2 regions of the Pseudomonas urethralis genome follow, and region 1 is predicted to be linked to the other one. Evidence: predicted binding sites of a transcription regulator. Region 1 holds the regulator's gene; the other holds the start of a gene.
The links. The regulator sigma-54, encoded in region 1, starts transcription at its own class of promoters, with help from an activator protein. The targets are predictions, from matches to a motif close to ANTGGCATNNANNTTGCTNT.
Positions count from the first base shown of each region.

Region 2: a site for sigma-54 is predicted at 5,808-5,827, ahead of L6D64_RS22500 (CmpA/NrtA family ABC transporter substrate-binding protein). Genes of this name have one in related genera too.

Region 1 covers NZ_BQIJ01000010.1:110,981-119,611, reverse strand. The annotation lists gene mlaE (lipid asymmetry maintenance ABC transporter permease subunit MlaE) at 1-499, opposite strand, end outside; gene L6D64_RS17475 (ATP-binding cassette domain-containing protein) at 499-1,308, opposite strand; gene L6D64_RS17470 (KpsF/GutQ family sugar-phosphate isomerase) at 1,556-2,530, shown strand; gene L6D64_RS17465 (KdsC family phosphatase) at 2,545-3,069, shown strand; gene lptC (LPS export ABC transporter periplasmic protein LptC) at 3,078-3,650, shown strand; gene lptA (lipopolysaccharide transport periplasmic protein LptA) at 3,637-4,161, shown strand; gene lptB (LPS export ABC transporter ATP-binding protein) at 4,162-4,887, shown strand; gene L6D64_RS17445 (RNA polymerase factor sigma-54) at 5,064-6,557, shown strand; gene hpf (ribosome hibernation-promoting factor, HPF/YfiA family) at 6,636-6,944, shown strand; gene ptsN (PTS IIA-like nitrogen regulatory protein PtsN) at 6,957-7,421, shown strand; gene rapZ (RNase adapter RapZ) at 7,424-8,278, shown strand; gene L6D64_RS17425 (HPr family phosphocarrier protein) at 8,299-8,571, shown strand.
Region 2 covers NZ_BQIJ01000017.1:14,599-23,229, forward strand. The annotation lists gene L6D64_RS22480 (OmpA family protein) at 1-383, shown strand, start outside; gene L6D64_RS22485 (bifunctional protein-serine/threonine kinase/phosphatase) at 475-2,142, opposite strand; gene L6D64_RS22490 (nitrate/nitrite transporter) at 2,151-3,362, opposite strand; gene L6D64_RS22495 (ANTAR domain-containing response regulator) at 3,977-4,552, opposite strand; gene L6D64_RS22500 (CmpA/NrtA family ABC transporter substrate-binding protein) at 4,564-5,766, opposite strand; gene L6D64_RS22505 (quinone-dependent dihydroorotate dehydrogenase) at 5,894-6,919, shown strand; gene rmf (ribosome modulation factor) at 7,017-7,232, opposite strand; gene rlmKL (bifunctional 23S rRNA (guanine(2069)-N(7))-methyltransferase RlmK/23S rRNA (guanine(2445)-N(2))-methyltransferase RlmL) at 7,796-8,631, shown strand, end outside.

The DNA.
Region 1 (8,631 bases):
TGAAGATCAGCGCCAGCAGCGGCAGCGAGATGAAACCGGCCCACAGGCGTGGCGCAACGATGTACTTGAGCGGGTCGACGCCGATCATTTCCAGGCTCGACAACTGCTCGGTGGACTTCATGTTGCCGATTTCGGCGGTCAGCGCGGAACCGGCGCGGCCAGCGAACAGCAGCGCAGTGACCACCGGGCCGAGCTCACGCAGAAGGGTCAGGGCGACCATTTGCCCGACCGCCTGCTCGGAACCGTACTTGGTCAGGATGCTGTAGCCCTGCAGGGCAAGCACCATGCCGATGAACACGCCGGAAACGACAATGATCGCCAGCGACAGCACACCCACCGAGTAGAGCTGCTTGGTCAGCAACTGGAAACCGCCACCAATGCCGCCACGGCCGATCAGTGCATGGAACAGGAACAGGCACGAGCGCCCGAGCACGGCCAGCACGTCGATCGCCGAGCGCCCGAGCAGGCGAATACGTTCGAGTAAGGATTTTCTGCGCATCACCGCGCCCCCAGCAAATCGGCGCGGTAGTCAGGCGCGGGAAAGTGGAATGGCACCGGGCCGTCCGGGTCGCCTTTCATGAACTGGCGAATGCGCGGGTTGTCCGAGCCCATCAGCTCGTCAGGCGTCCCCTGGCCCAGCACCTGGCCATCACCGACCACATAGATGTAATCGGCGATACTCGCGGTTTCGGCGAGGTCATGGGAGACCACGATGCTGGTGATGCCCAGGGCATCATTGAGCAGACGGATCAACCGCACGAGCACACCCATGGCGATCGGGTCCTGGCCGACGAATGGTTCGTCGTACATGAGGATCTGCGGGTCCAGGGCAATCGCCCGGGCCAGCGCCACCCGACGCTTCATGCCGCCGGACAATTCGTCCGGCATCAGGTCGATGGCACCGCGCAGGCCAACCGCCTGCAGCTTCATCAACACGATGTCACGGATCATTTCGTCCGAAAGCTGGGTATGCACGCGCAAAGGAAAGGCCACGTTCTCGAACACATCGAGATCGGTGAACAACGCACCGCTCTGGAACAGTACGCCCATCTGCTTGCGGGCGTCGAACAGGTCGCTGCGCGAGAGGCTCGGCAGGTTCTGCCCGGCCACCCACACTTCTCCGCTCGACGGCCGTAGCTGCGCGCCCATCAGGCGCAGCAGCGTGGTCTTGCCGCAACCCGACGGCCCCATGATCCCGGTGACCTTGCCACGCGGGATACGGATGTCGACATTGCTGAAAATGCTGCGCGAACCGCGCTTGAAGGTGACTCCCTTCAACTCGACCGCGTAGGCGCTATCCACACTCATCTAGACTCCTTGCTGATGCAGCCTCGCACTTATGGACGCTGGCCCTCATCGTGAAGGCACACGCGCCCCTGGCAGGCCGAATAGCGGCGAACTATAGCACTGCTGACCTCACGCCCCCAAGGGCATGGAACAGGTCGTTCAGGCCATCGACAGGCATTGACGACATTTGAGAAAGCAATCGAAAGGATGAGGCTTTTTTGTATTGCGGCTATAATCGCCGCCTTTTAATCAGGCATTGCTTTTCGACATGAGCCAATCCAGCGAGCTGATCCACTCCGCCCAGCGCACCCTGCGCCTGGAACTCGAGGCCGTTCAAGGCCTGGTGGCCCGCATCGACGCCAATTTCGTCAAGGCCTGCGAGCTGATCCTGGCGAGCAAGGGCCGGGTCGTGGTGGTCGGCATGGGCAAATCGGGGCATATCGGCAACAAGATCGCCGCCACCCTGGCCAGCACCGGCACGCCAGCATTCTTCGTGCATCCGGCCGAAGCCAGCCATGGCGACATGGGCATGATCACCCGCGACGACGTCATCCTGGCCCTGTCCAACTCTGGCAGCACTGCCGAGATCGTGACCCTGCTGCCGCTGATCAAGCGCCTTGGGATCCAGCTGATCAGCATGACCGGCAACCCGGACTCGCCCCTGGCCCAGGCCGCCGAGGTCAATCTCGACGCCAGCGTCACTCAGGAAGCCTGCCCGCTGAATCTCGCCCCGACCTCCTCTACCACTGCCGCACTGGTACTGGGTGATGCGCTGGCGATCGCCCTGCTCGAAGCGCGTGGTTTCACCGCCGAGGACTTCGCCTTTTCGCACCCTGGCGGCGCCCTGGGTCGCCGCCTGCTGCTCAAGGTCGAGAATGTCATGCATGCCGGTGACGAATTGCCCCAGGTACAGTGCGGCACACTGCTCAAGGACGCGCTCCTTGAAATGTCCCGCAAAGGTTTGGGCATGACTGTTATCGTGGGCAGCGATGGCAAGCTGGCCGGGATCTTCACCGATGGCGACCTGCGCCGCAGCCTGGACCGCAACATTGATGTGCACACCACACTGATCGATCAGGTAATGACCGTGCACGGCAAGACGGCTCGCGCCGAGATGCTGGCGGCAGAGGCCCTGAAGATCATGGAGGACCACAAGATCAGCGCCCTGGTAGTCGTGGACAAGGACGAGCGCCCGACCGGCGCCCTGAACATGCACGACCTGCTGCGCGCCGGCGTGATGTAAAGGAGAACGAACCGATGACTGAAGATCTCATGCAACGCGGCAAGGCGATCAAACTGGCCGTTTTCGACGTCGACGGCGTACTGACCGATGGCCGCCTGTACTTTCTTGAAGATGGCAGCGAATTCAAGACCTTCAATACCCTGGATGGCCAAGGCATCAAGATGCTCATGGCCTCGGGCGTAACCACGGCGATCATCAGCGGACGCAAGACCCCGGTCGTCGAGCGCCGGGCGAAAAACCTCGGTATCCCTCATCTTTACCAGGGCCGTGAAGACAAATTGGTCGTGCTCGACGGCCTGCTCGCCGAACTGGGCCTAAGCTATGAACAGGTCGCCTATCTGGGCGACGACCTGCCCGACCTGCCGGTAATCCGCCGGGTAGGCCTAGGGATTGCCGTAGCCAACGCCGCACCGTTCGTTCGCCAGCACGCCCACGGCGTCACCCGGGCACGCGGTGGCGAAGGTGCTGCACGCGAGTTCTGTGAACTGATCATGCACGCCCAGGGCACCCTGGACGCTGCCAACGCCAACTACCTTTAAGGCTGCCCATGTTCAGCAAGAAAGCCCGCAATATTGCGCTGCTCGCGGTGATTGCCGCCCTGCTTGCGGCAATCGGCTACTGGAATGTCAGCCCTGAAAGCTTCCTCGACAAGCCAGTCGCCCAGGTTGACGAAAGCGCCATCGACTATTACGCGATCAACGCGCATAGCGTGCAGTTCATGCCTGATGGCAAGCTGCAATACGAAATGACTGCCGACAAGGTCGAGCACCTCAGGGCCAGTGAAGTCACCCTGCTGACCACGCCCGACCTGCACCTGTACCGAGGCACCGAATACCCTTGGCATGTGCAGAGCGAACGCGCAGAGGTCAACCCGGATGGCACCGAGGTCGAGCTGATCGAGAAGGTCCGCGTGCAACGCATCGACGAAAAGCAGCGTGAATTGATCGTTACCAGCTCGCGCATGACCGTATTCCCGCAGAAGCAATATGCGCAGACCGAGCAAGCCGTTAGAATCGACGGCGCCGGTGGCACGACTACGGGTAAAGGAATGAAAGCGTATTTGAAAGAAGGCAAGATGGACTTGCTCTCTAACGTAAGAGGACAGTATGAGGCTCGTTAAAACCCTCCCCCTTTTGCTCAGCCTGAGCGCAGCACTGGGAAGCGCGAGCGCCTTCGCCCTGCCGACCGACCGTGACCAGCCTATCCGCATCCAGGCCGACAACGCGCACCTGGACGACAAGCAGGGCGTGGCCACCTATACCGGCGATGTGATCATCACCCAGGGCTCGATGATGATCAAAGGCAACACCGTGACCATGACCCGTGCCGCCAATGGCGACATCGACGTGGTGACCTCGGTGGGCAACCTGGCCTACTTCGAGCAACAGCAGAGCACGGCCAAGCCCGACAAGATGAAAGGCTGGGCGGTGACCATCCAGTACCAGGCGCAGAAAGACACGGTGATCCTCACCGACCGCGCCAAGGTCGAGAACGAAGGCAACACCACCGAAGGCGAGAAGATCGTCTACAACACCAAGACCCAGGTTGCGACCGCTGGTCGTGGCGGCAACGTGACTCAACCACGTCAGCGCATCGACATGGTGATCCAGCCGAAGAAGAAGGCCGAGTAAATGGCAACCCTCAAAGCCCAGCACCTGGCCAAGAGCTACAAGGGGCGGCAAGTCGTGCGTGATGTCAGCCTGTCGATCGACAGCGGGCAGATCGTCGGCCTGCTCGGCCCCAACGGCGCCGGCAAGACCACTTGCTTCTACATGATCGTTGGGCTGGTCCAGGCCGACCAGGGGCGCGTACTGATCGACAACCTCGATGTCAGCCACCAGCCCATGCACGGCCGCGCCCGCGCCGGTATCGGCTACCTGCCGCAGGAAGCCTCGATCTTCCGCAAGCTATCGGTAGCCGACAACATCATGGCCATTCTCGAGACCCGCAAGGACATCGACCGCGAAGGCCGGCGCAAAGAGCTGGAAAGCCTGCTGCAGGAATTCCACATCAGCCATATCCGCGACAACCTCGGCATGAGCCTTTCCGGTGGTGAACGCCGCCGCGTCGAAATTGCCCGCGCCCTGGCGACCGCACCGAAGTTCATCCTGCTGGACGAACCGTTTGCCGGCGTCGACCCGATTTCCGTGGGCGACATCAAGCAGATCATCCACCACCTCAAGGCCAAGGGGATCGGTGTGCTGATTACCGACCACAACGTCCGTGAAACCCTGGACATCTGCGAGACCGCCTACATCGTCAACGATGGCCGACTGATCGCTGAAGGGGACGCCGAGACCATCCTGGCCAACGACCTGGTCAAGGAAGTCTACCTGGGCCACGAGTTCCGGCTCTGACCCTCGGGACCTGCCTGGAGCACTGGCATTAATGCCCTGCAGGGGCTTAAGTTGTTACAGTGCTCTAGGCAAACGCTACAATTTGAGGCATAAATCTTGCTTGAATTTGGCGCTTTGGCGCCCTCGTGTAGTGGATGGCGCATGCGCGCCGGCGAACAAGGTATTAAGCCCCTGCCATGAAACCATCGCTCGTCCTAAAAATGGGCCAGCAACTGACGATGACCCCGCAGTTGCAACAGGCCATCCGCCTCCTTCAGCTTTCCACCCTGGACCTCCAGCAGGAAATCCAGGAAGCGCTGGAGTCCAACCCGATGCTCGAACGTCAGGAAGACGGCGACGACTTCGACAACAGCGATCCGATGGCGGACAACGTCGAGAACAAGCCGGCCGCCGAAGTCCCGGACAACAGCTTCCAGGAAAGCACCACCAGTGCCGAAACCCTGGAAGACGGTGAGTGGAACGAGCGAATCCCCAACGAGCTTCCGGTCGATACCGCCTGGGAAGACATCTACCAGACCAGCGCCAGCAGCCTGCCCAGCAACGATGACGACGAGTGGGACTTCACCACCCGCACATCGGCCGGCGAAAGCCTGCAGAGCCACCTGTTGTGGCAGTTGAACCTGGCACCGATGTCCGATACCGACCGCCTGATCGCCGTCACCCTGATCGACAGCATCAACGGCCAGGGCTACCTCGAAGATACCCTCGAAGAAATCTGCGCAGGCTTCGACCCGGAGCTGGATATCGAGCTTGACGAGGTCGAGGCGGTGCTGCACCGCATCCAGCAGTTCGAGCCAGCCGGCGTCGGCGCCCGCAGCCTGGGCGAGTGCCTGCTGCTGCAATTGCGCCAGCTGCCCGCCAGCACGCCCTGGATGAGCGAGGCCCAGCGCCTGGTCACCGACTTCATCGACCTGCTCGGCGGCCGCGACTACAGCCAGCTGATGCGCCGCATGAAGCTCAAGGAAGACGAACTGCGCCAAGTGATCGAGCTGGTGCAGAGCCTCAACCCGCGGCCCGGTTCACAGATCGAGTCGAGCGAACCGGAATACGTGGTTCCCGACGTGATCGTGCGCAAGGACAGCGACCGCTGGCTGGTCGAGCTGAACCAGGAAGCGATCCCGCGCCTGAGGGTCAACCCGCAGTACGCCGGCTTCGTCCGCCGCGCCGATACCAGCGCCGACAACACCTTCATGCGCAACCAGTTGCAAGAGGCGCGCTGGTTCATCAAGAGCCTGCAGAGCCGCAACGAAACGCTGATGAAGGTCGCCACGCAGATCGTCGAACACCAGCGCGGCTTCCTCGACCACGGCGACGAAGCAATGAAGCCGCTGGTCCTGCATGACATCGCCGAAGCGGTGGGTATGCATGAGTCGACCATTTCGCGGGTGACCACACAGAAATACATGCACACCCCGCGTGGCATCTACGAACTGAAATACTTTTTCTCCAGCCACGTCAGCACCGCCGAAGGCGGAGAATGCTCGTCTACGGCGATCCGCGCGATCATCAAGAAACTGGTTGCTGCGGAAAATCAGAAAAAGCCATTGAGTGACAGCAAGATCGCTGGTTTACTGGAGGCACAAGGCATCCAGGTAGCCCGTCGCACCGTCGCCAAGTACCGCGAGTCCCTCGGCATCGCACCGTCGAGCGAGCGCAAGCGACTGATGTAGCCCCCGGATGTGCCACAGCGTTTGTGGGGCAGGTGCAATACCTGCCTCTTTATGCACGGGCAACAAAGGAGAAGCTGTATGCAAGTCAATATCAGTGGACAGCATGTAGAAGTCACCCAGCCACTGCGCGATTACGTGCTTGAAAAGCTCGCTCGGGTGGAAAGTCACTTCGACAAGATCACCAACGTGCAGGTCATCATGAAGGTCGAGAAGCTGCAGCAGAAGGTCGAGGCGACCCTGCAGATTCCCGGCGGTGAAGTGGTTGCCAACGCGGAACACGAAGACATGTATGCAGCGATCGACGCCTTGGCCGACAAGCTCGACCGCCAACTGAAAAAACACAAGGAAAAACAGCAAAGCCTGCTGCAAGGTGCAGCTGCCCGCTGATCCCTCTCATCCATGATCCGACTTGAAACCATCCTGACCCCCGGCCGTTCCCTGGTGAACGTGCCGGGCGGCAGCAAGAAGCGCGCCCTGGAAAAGGTCGCCAACCTGATTGCCGAGCAAGTACCTGAGCTTGCGATGCAAGACGTCTTCGAAAAGCTCATCGCTCGCGAAAAACTGGGTTCGACCGGCTTTGGCAATGGCATTGCCATCCCCCACTGCCGGCTTGAAGGCTGCGCTTCCCCGGTAAGTGCCCTGCTGCACCTGGATGCGCCGATCGACTATGACGCCATCGATGGCGCTCCGGTGGATCTGCTGTTCGTCCTGCTGGTGCCAGAGGCGGCCACCGATGCCCACCTTGAACTGCTGCGCCAGATCGCCAGCATGCTCGATCGCAAGGAGGTCCGCGATAGACTGCGTGCCGCCGGTAGCAGCGAGGCCCTGTACCAGGTTGTCCTGGACGCACAGAACGAGCACTGAACATGCGCCTGATCATCGTCAGCGGCCGGTCTGGCTCCGGCAAAAGTACCGCCCTCGATGTCCTGGAAGACAATGGCTTTTACGTGATCGACAACCTCCCGGCCGGGCTTCTGCCACAGCTGGCCGAGAACGCGTTGATCAATACCGAACTGTTGCAACCCAAAGTGGCGGTTTCGATCGATGCACGCAACCTGCCCAGCCACCTTTCGCGCTTCCCCGAGCTGTTGGCGGAGGCCCGTGGGCGCCACATTCAGTGTGATGTGCTGTTTCTCGATGCCGACGAAGACACGCTGCTCAAGCGCTTCTCGGAAACCCGCCGTCGCCATCCGCTGACCAACGCCGACCGCTCGCTGGCCGAAGCCATCCGCGTTGAAAGCGAACTGCTGGGGCCGATTGCCGACCTTGCCGACCTGAAGATCGATACCACCAGTCTCAACCTTTACCAACTGCGCGATTCGATCAAGCTGCGCCTGCTCAACCAGCCTGAGCCTGGCACCGCCTTTCTGGTCGAGTCGTTCGGCTTCAAGCGCGGGATGCCGGTCGATGCCGACCTGGTGTTCGACGTACGCTGCCTGCCCAACCCCTACTGGAAACCGGAGCTGCGCGAACATTCCGGCCTGGAGCAGCCAGTCATCGACTACCTTGCTGCACAGCCGGACGTCGAAGAAATGTTCAACGACATCTCCAGCTACCTGCTCAAATGGCTGCCACGCTTTGCCGCGAGCAACCGCGCCTATGTCACCATCGCCATTGGCTGCACCGGAGGCCATCATCGCTCGGTCTACATCACCGAGCGCCTCGGCCAGCTGTTGCAGCAATCCCTGAAAAACGTCCAGGTCCGCCACCGCGACCTCTAGCCCACAGGATCCACCGCACGATGCCCGCCCGCGAAATCACCATCATCAACAAGCTGGGCCTGCATGCCCGGGCGGCAGCCAAGTTCGTCGGCGTGGCCGGCAAGTATCCCTGCCAGGTCCGCATCGGCCGCGCGCCCGACAAGCTTGTGGACGGCAAGAGCATCATGGCGGTGATGATGCTGGCTGCGGGAAAAGGTACGCAGGTGCACCTGATGACCGAGGGCGAGCAGGACAACGAAGCCCTGGACGCGCTGGTGGCGCTGATCAACAACTACTTCGACGAAGGCGAGTAAGCCCCTTTCTGCAACATTCCCTGCCAATTGTCAGGGTGCATTCCTGCGCGGTTGTCTTTA
Region 2 (8,631 bases), on a different contig from region 1:
TTGACGCTGATGGCTGCCCGGCTGTTGCCGAAGTCGTTCGCGTTGAGCTGGACGTCAAGTTCGACTTCGACAAGTCGGTCGTCAAGCCAAACAGCTACGGCGACATCAAGAACCTGGCTGACTTCATGAAGCAGTACCCACAGACCACCACCGTGGTTGAAGGTCACACTGACTCCGTTGGTCCAGACGCCTACAACCAGAAGCTGTCCGAGCGTCGTGCCAATGCTGTCAAGCAGGTTCTGACCCAGCAGTACGGTGTTGAATCCAGCCGCGTTCAGTCGGTTGGCTACGGCGAAACCCGTCCGGTTGCTGACAACGCCACCGAAGAAGGCCGCGCTATCAACCGTCGCGTTGAAGCTCAGGTAGAAGCCCAGGCCAAGTAATTGGTTTGACGCTTCAATGAAAAACCCGGCCTCGGCCGGGTTTTTCTTTGTCTGTCATTTACGCAGCCACTGTATCCCCGGCAAGGCACTTTCAAGCTTTTAGCAGGGCGAACAGCAGCATCACGTTCAACACCAGGGACAGCAGGGCCAAGCTGCGCCACACCTTCACCGGCTCACGCTCCAGCAGCGGGCGAGGGCGGCTGGGCAGTTCCTGGCGGTCGCCGCGTTCGAGCAACAGTAACCATTGCTCGGCGGTCTCGAAGCGATGCGCCGGGTCCGCCGCCACGGCCTGCAGCAAATGGTGCTGCAACCATTCGGGCAGGTCGGGGCGATAGCGGGATGGATTTACGGCCTGACCAAGGCGTGGGCGCTGGAAGGCCTCGATCTCCCCATAAGGATAATGCCCGGTCAGCAAGCGATAGAGCGTGACGCCGGCGGCGTACAGGTCTTGGCGCGGGCTCGGTGGCTGGCCTTGGTAGGCTTCCGGGGCGATATACGACGGCGTGCCGGGCAATTCGTGCAACGGTTCCTCGGACAGCCCCGGGCAATACGCCAGGCCGAAGTCCAGCAAGCGTACCTGGCCGTCATCGCCCAGGTGCAGGTTTTCCGGTTTGATGTCGCGGTGCAGCAGGTTTCGTCGGTGCAGCACGCCGATGGCCTGGAGCAGCTGACGGGCGATTTCCAGCCATTGTGCAAGCGCTAACGGGCCATGGGCTTCGAGGTGCGTGGCGAGCGTCTTGCCGCTGTGTTCGCGCATCACGTAATACAAGTGCTGGCGCCGGCCGGCGGCATGCAGTTCGGGGAAGTGGCGGCCGGCGACCCGGCGCAGGAACCACTCTTCCAGCAGTAGGGCCTGGGCTGCACCAGGTTGCTGTTCCCGCTCGGCGGGCAAGGTTTTCAACAGCCAGGGCTGGCCGTTGGCATCACGTACGCGGTAAAGCAGTGACTGGCGACTGTGCGCCAGGCACGTTTCGACCTGCCAGCCATCGAGCGCCTGGCCCTCGCGCAGCGGGCCAGGCAATGGCCATTGCTGCAGTTGCACCAGGGTGTCGCCGAGGTTGACCGTGCCCAGTTGCTCGACCCGCACCAGCAAGGCGCTGGCGTTGTCCTGGCTGCCGTTGTGATGGGCGCTGGCAACCAGGGTGTCGGCGGCCGCCTGCAGGTCGGGCTGCTCGCGCAGAATGGCCTGAATGTGCTGGTCGCCAAGGCTGGCCCAGACGCCGTCGCTGAGCAGCAGGTAGCACTCGCCAGCTTGCAGTTCGCCCTCCAGGTAGTCGACCAGCAGATGCTGGTCCAGGCCTAGGGCGCGCTTGAGCACATGCTGCATGCCGGGCTGGTCCCAGACGTGGTCTTCACTCAGGCATTGCAGGCGCCCGGCGTGCCAGCGATAGGCCCGGCAATCGCCCACGTGGGCCAGGGTGAAACGGCGCCCGCGCAGCACCAGGGCGCTCAGTGTGGTCAGCAGCGGCTGGCTGCCTTGGGCACGCAACCAGCGATTCTGTGCCAGCAGCAGGCGGTCGAGGGCCTGGGCCACACCCCAGGTGGCGGGCGTCGCGTAGTAATCCATGGCCAGCGCCTGCAGGCTGGCGCGAGCGGCGAGGCCACCGTCGGCACATTGGCTGACGCCATCGGCAAGGGCGAACAGGTAGCCCTTGCTGGCGGCCAGCTCCGCCGCCGGCGTGACCAGGCGCAGGGCATCCTGGTTCTCCATGCGTGGCCCGGTGGCGCTGGCCTGGGCGAAGCTGAGCTGCAGGCTCATGGTCATCCTCAGACCCGTGCAGCGGTAACCGCTGCCGAGCCCCAGGTGGTACGCCAGCGTTGCTTGACCCCGTGCAGGCCGAACCAGGCGAGCACGCCGAGGCTGGCGAACATCCACAGGCCCAGCTGATAGTCGCCGGTGTGCTGCTTGATGGCGCCGAGCCCTGCTGCCAGCAGGAAGCCGCCGATGCCACCGGCCATGCCGATCAGCCCGGTCATCACGCCGATCTCCTGGCGGAAGCGTTGCGGTACCAGCTGGAACACCGCGCCATTGCCAGCGCCGAGGCCGAGCATGGCACTGACGAACAGCGCCAGGGCGGCTGCGGCACTGGGCAGGTTGAAGCCAACTGCCGCGATGCAGATGGCAGCCACGCTGTACATGCCGAGCAGGGTGCGGATGCCGCCGAAGCGGTCGGCCAGGGCACCACCCAGCGGGCGCATCAGGCTGCCGGCGAACACGCAGGCGGCGGTGTAGTAGCCGGCGGTCACCGGGCTCAGGGCGTACTGGTCGCTGAAGTAGCCGGGCAGGGCGCTGGCCAGGCCGATAAAGCCGCCGAAGGTGACGCTGTAGAAGAACATGAACCACCAGCTGTCACGGTCGCCCAGGGCACTGAGGTAATCGGCTGCTGCCTTTGGCTTGGGCCGCTGCGGGGCATTGCGGGCCAGCAGGGCGAACAGCGCCAGGGTCAGCAACAGCGGGAGCACGGCAAAGCCGAACACGTTGTTCCAGCCAAACCCGGCAGCCAGCACCGGGGCCAGCAGGGCGGCGAACACCGTACCGGAGTTGCCTGCGCCGGCGATGCCCATGGCCTTGCCCTGGTGCTGTGGCGGGTACCACTGCGAGGCGAGCGGCAGCGACACGGCGAACGAGGCGCCGGCCACACCGAGGAACACGCCCAGCAGCAGGGCTTGCTCATAGGTGTGCACCCTCAGGTACCAGGCGCCGGTCAGGGCGACGATGACAATCGTCTGGCCGATCAGGCCGGCGGCCTTTGGCGACAGGCGATCGACCAGCACGCCCATGACGAAGCGCAGCACTGCACCGGCGAGGATCGGCGTAGCCACCATCAGGCCGCGCTGCTGGGCGCTCAGTTGCAGGTCGGCAGCGATCTGCACCGCCAGCGGGCCAAGCAGGTACCAGACCATGAAGCTCAGGTCGAAATACAGGAACGCGGCGAACAGCGTGGGCACATGCCCGGATTTCCAGAAGCTGGTACTCATCGAACACCTCACTCGGCAATGCAGCGGAAACGAAAAGACGCCGCTACCCGGTCCACTGGCGTGGAGGGGAGAGCGACGTCTTTGTCGGGAGTTTTATGAGGCAACCGCCGTTGGCTACCGGTGAGGTTTATTCAGCAAGAGCTGGGCCAACTTTTTACTTGGCAGGCGATCCCTGTAGATACTGTCTGGGCTGGCTGGTGCTTGCCTCTACATAGTGTCTGGGCTCAGAGGTGCCTGCCTTTAGCTCTTTAGCACCTATGAGATCGAGCGCCGCCCGCGCGGCGCATCGCGGGCAAGCCCGCTCCCACATCTGTTTCGGGCCAATCTCTCCTATGAAGCCAACAGGGACCGCCTTGTTAGCATGGCGATGCATCTCGGTGGGAGCTTATGCCGCCCCACCTGTCTCCAGTCATACACCAAGGCGGATCCTGTTGGCGGCACAGGAGTAACTGGCCCGAAACAGATGTGGGAGCGGGCTTGCCCGCGATGCGCCGCGCGGGCGGCGCTCGATCTCACAAGCGCTGAACAGTTAGAGACAAGCACCTATCAGCCCTTACACCATCCAGAGGCATGCACCTGTAGCCCTGACACTATCTACAAGGCCGTCAGCAGCGCTAGCCGAGCATCTCATGCATGGCAATGATCTGCTCGGCCACCTGGACCAGCTTCTGCTGCCGGCTCATGGCCTGCCGGCGCATCAAGGTGTAGGCCTGTTCTTCGTTGCAGTCCTTCATCTTCATCAGCAGCCCCTTGGCCTGCTCGATGCGCTTGCGCTCTGCCAGTTGCTGGTCACGGGCCAGCAACTGTGCCTTGAGTGCCTGGTCGCTCTCGAAGCGCGCCATGGCGACATCGAGAATGGGCTGCAGCCGCGCCGCCTGGATGCCTTCGACGATGTAGGCGCTGACCCCGGCCTGGATCGCCTGGCGCATCACCGTCGGGTCGTGCTCGTCGGTGAACAGCACGATGGGCCGTGGCTGGTCGCGGCTGACCAGCACCACCTGTTCCATCACGTCACGGTCAGGTGAATCGGTATCGATCAGTATGACGTCCGGGCGCACCGTTTCGACGCAGGCGGGCAGGTCGATGGTCAGGTCTGGCGCCTCGATCACCTCGAATCCGGCTTCGCGCAATGCGGCCTTGAGGCGGCCAAGCTGCTTCTGGGTGTCGTCGATCAGCAGGATGCGCAGCATGGTCATGGCCCTCACAGACCGACTCGGGCATCGGGCGCCTGGCCCAGGGCGTGCAGGCGGAAGCTGCGGGCGTAGGCATAGGGGTCGGTACCGTCCCAGCGCGTGCCGTCGATGAGCAGGCTGCTGCGCATGGCTGAGCCGGGGCTGCTCACGCCGAGTGCGTCAGCGGCTTCGCGGTACAGCTGCAATTGCTGCACCTGGCGAGCCACGCCGAGGTAGTCGGGGTCATCGCGCAACAGGCCCCAGCGACGGAACTGGGTCATGAACCACATGCCGTCGGACAGATAAGGCAGGTTGGCGCGGCCTTGATCGAACAGGCGCAGGGCGTGCCGGTCGTGCCAGGTGTTGCCCAGGCCGTCCTGATAGTTGCCCAGCAGGCGCGGCTCGATGTTTTCGAGCGGTGTGTCGAGGTAGGCGCTGCCGCTGAGCAGTTGCGCGGTGCTGCGCACGTTCTCCGGGCTCTGTTCGATGAACCGGCTGGCAGCGAGTACTGCCTTGACCAGTGCGCGGGCGCTGTTGGGGCAGTGCTCGACGAAAGCGCGGGTGCAGGCCAGTACCTTCTCCGGGTGGTCGGGCCAGATCGACTGGCTGGTGGCCAGGGTGAAGCCCTGGCCCTGGCTGACGGCGGCGGCAGCCCAGGGCTCGCCGACGCAAAAGCCGTCGATGCGCCCGGCCTGCATGTGCGCCGTCATCTGGGCCGGCGGCACCACCACGCTGGTGACGTCGTGCAGCGGGTGGATGCCCTGGCTGGCCAGCCAGTAATACAGCCACATGGCATGGGTGCCGGTGGGGAAGGTCTGGGCGAAGGTCAGCCGTGCGCCCTGCTGGTGCACCCGCTGCGCCAGTGCCTCAGGGCTGGTCACGCCCTGCTGCTGCAAGGCGGGTGACAGGTTGATGGCCTGGGCGTTCTGGTTCAGCCCCATGAGCACCGCCATGGCGCTGGCCGGTACACCGCCGATGCCCAGGTGCACGGCATAGACCAGGCCGTACAGGCAATGGGCGGCATCCAGCTCGCCGTTGGCCAGCTTGTCGCGCAGGCCGGCCCAGGACCCCTGACGTACCAGGTTGAGGGTCAGGCCGTGCTGCTGGGCAAAGCCCTGGGTGGCAGCGACCACCACCGAGGCGCAATCGGTCAGGGCCATGTAGCCGATGTTGAGGCGGGTTTTTTCCGGCGCGTCGCTGCCGTTTACCCAGGCTAGAGGTGCGGTATTCACAAAGGTCCTCGCCTGTACTGAATAGGCTGTAGGCAAACGAAGTAGCAACCCATGTGCCAAGCCCCTGTCATGCCGGGCGCGCGCTGGCTATAATCGCTGCCTCACTTACCCCGAGCCTTGCCCGCCCATGTATACCCTGGCCCGCCAGCTGCTGTTCAAGCTTTCTCCGGAAACCTCCCATGACCTGTCCCTGGACCTGATCGGCGCCGGTGGCCGGCTTGGGCTCAACGGTGTGCTGTGCAAGCAGCCGGCGGCGCTGCCGGTGACCGTGATGGGCTTGAACTTCGCCAACCCGGTGGGGCTGGCGGCGGGCCTGGACAAGAACGGCGCGGCCATCGACGGCTTTGCCCAGCTGGGCTTCGGCTTCGTCGAGATCGGCACCGTGACCCCGCGTCCGCAGCCGGGCAACCCCAAACCGCGGTTGTTCCGCCTGCCGCAGGCGACGGCGATCATCAATCGCATGGGTTTCAACAACCTGGGCGTCGATCACCTGCTCGAGCGTGTGCGGGCTTCGCGTTACGACGGCGTGTTGGGCATCAATATCGGCAAGAACTTCGATACCCCGGTCGAGCGTGCAGTCGACGATTACCTGATCTGCCTGAACAAGGTCTATACCGAAGCCAGCTACATCACCGTCAACGTCAGCTCGCCGAATACCCCCGGCCTGCGCAGCCTGCAGTTCGGCGACTCGCTCAAGCAACTGCTCGATGCGTTGGCCGAGCGCCGTGAGCAGCTGGCCGCCGAGCATGGCAAGCGCGTGCCGCTGGCGATCAAGATCGCGCCAGACATGAGCGATGAGGAAACCGCGCTGGTGGCAGCGGCACTGATGCAATCGGGAATGGATGCGGTGATTGCCACCAACACCACCCTGGGCCGCGAGGGTGTCGAAGGTCTGGAGCATGGCGGTGAGGCTGGCGGCTTGTCGGGTGCGCCCGTGCTGGAGAAGAGCACGCACATTGTGAAGGTGCTGGCGGGCGAGCTGGGTGGCAAGCTGCCGATCATCGCCGCCGGTGGCATTACCGAAGGCCGCCATGCGGCAGAGAAGATCGCCGCCGGGGCGAGCCTGGTGCAGATCTATTCGGGCTTCATCTACAAGGGCCCTGCGCTGATCCGTGAGGCGGTGGATGCAATCGCGGCAATGCCCAAGGCCTGAAGGCGGGCATAAAAAAGGGCCCCTTCAAGGGGCCCCTGGGCCGAAGCCCGCCGCCCGGATAGGGCGCGCATGGGTAACTCGAATTCAGTGTCCTCGTTCAGCCAACGGCGTGATTTTCGTTGAGTCTATGGATGCCAGCGGTGCCAGTCATTCCGTCCCAGTTATCACCGCGACCTTCGCGCCAGCCGTTGATCCAGGCTTGGCGAACTGAAGGAAGTGTAAAGGGGCAAAGTTCGCGGGATTTGCCGGTGACCCCGTATTGATAGCCACGTGAATATGCTCTTTCCAACGGATCACGCTTAAGTCTTCTCATAGGGTGTTGCCCTCACTTGTTGACTGTAATGTCCCGTCGGCCTCTCCGAGGCCGGGCAGAGTCTTTCTGCCGGTTTTGCGCTCGCTGCCGGCGTGGCGAGCTGAAAGTGCCGCCTCATTGCGAAGCGGCCTGAGACCAGTTCTAACGAATGCAGGTCACGGTGGGAATGATCAATTTGTCATAAGCACGTAACCTTTCCGAGGGTGAGGGGATAAGTAAATAAATGCGACTCAACCTTGTTTGGCGTTGAGCCCGCTATGATCAGGGTTTGCCGAACCTTGGCGTCATTTCGCCAGCGTTGCGACGGGATGACAGAAATATTTGGTAATGCGACGAAGGGTCACACGGCCCGCGACGTCGACGGAAATTATTGGTACTGCCTGATGATCTAAGCTGTTTTTGCCACTTGGCGAGCGGCAGATCGATCAGGCGGCCCGGCCCCTCGGTTGCGATGACGCAGCGGGGAAGGCCACTCGGACGCTTGCTGGAAGGGCGTTCGGGCAAACATCGGCAAGGCGATGCGTCGCCTCGTCACTTACATAGCCCAAGGCGCTGGAATACTCATGTCGGACCGTTTCGAACTCTATCTCACCTGCCCCAAAGGCCTGGAAGGCCTGCTTGCCGAAGAGGCCCGAGGCCTCGGCCTGGATGATGTGCGTGAGCACACCTCGGCCATTCGCGGCGCCGCCGACATGGAAACCGCCTACCGCCTGTGCCTGTGGTCACGCCTGGCCAACCGCGTGCTGCTGGTGCTCAAGCGCTTCTCGATGAAGAATGCCGACGACCTCTATGATGGCGTGCATGCCGTCGACTGGGCCGACCACCTGGCCGCCGACGGCACCCTGGCCGTGGAATTCAGCGGCCATGGCTCGGGCATCGACAACACTCACTTCGGTGCGCTCAAGGTCAAGGACGCGATCGTCGACAAACTGCGCAACCGTGAGGGCCTGCGCCCATCGGTGGAAAAGGTCGACCCGGATATCCGCGTGCACCTGCGCCTGGACCGTGGCGAGGCGATCCTCTCGCTCGACCTGTCCGGCCACAGCCTGCACCAGCGTGGCTATCGCCTGCAGCAAGGCGCCGCGCCGCTGAAGGAAAACCTGGCCGCTGCGGTGCTGATCCGCGCCGGCTGGCCGCGCATTGCTGCCCAAGGCGGCGCCCTGGCCGACCCGATGTGCGGTGTCGGTACCTTCCTGGTGGAGGCGGCGATGATCGCTGCCGACATTGCCCCCAACCTCAAGCGTGAGCGCTGGGGCTTCAGTGCCTGGCTCGGCCATGTGCCGGCCACCTGGCGCAAGGTCCACGAAGAGGGCCTGGCCCGTGCGCAAGCCGGCCTGGCCAAGCCGCCACTGTGGATTCGCGGTTACGAAGCCGACCCGCGGCTGATCCAGCCGGGGCG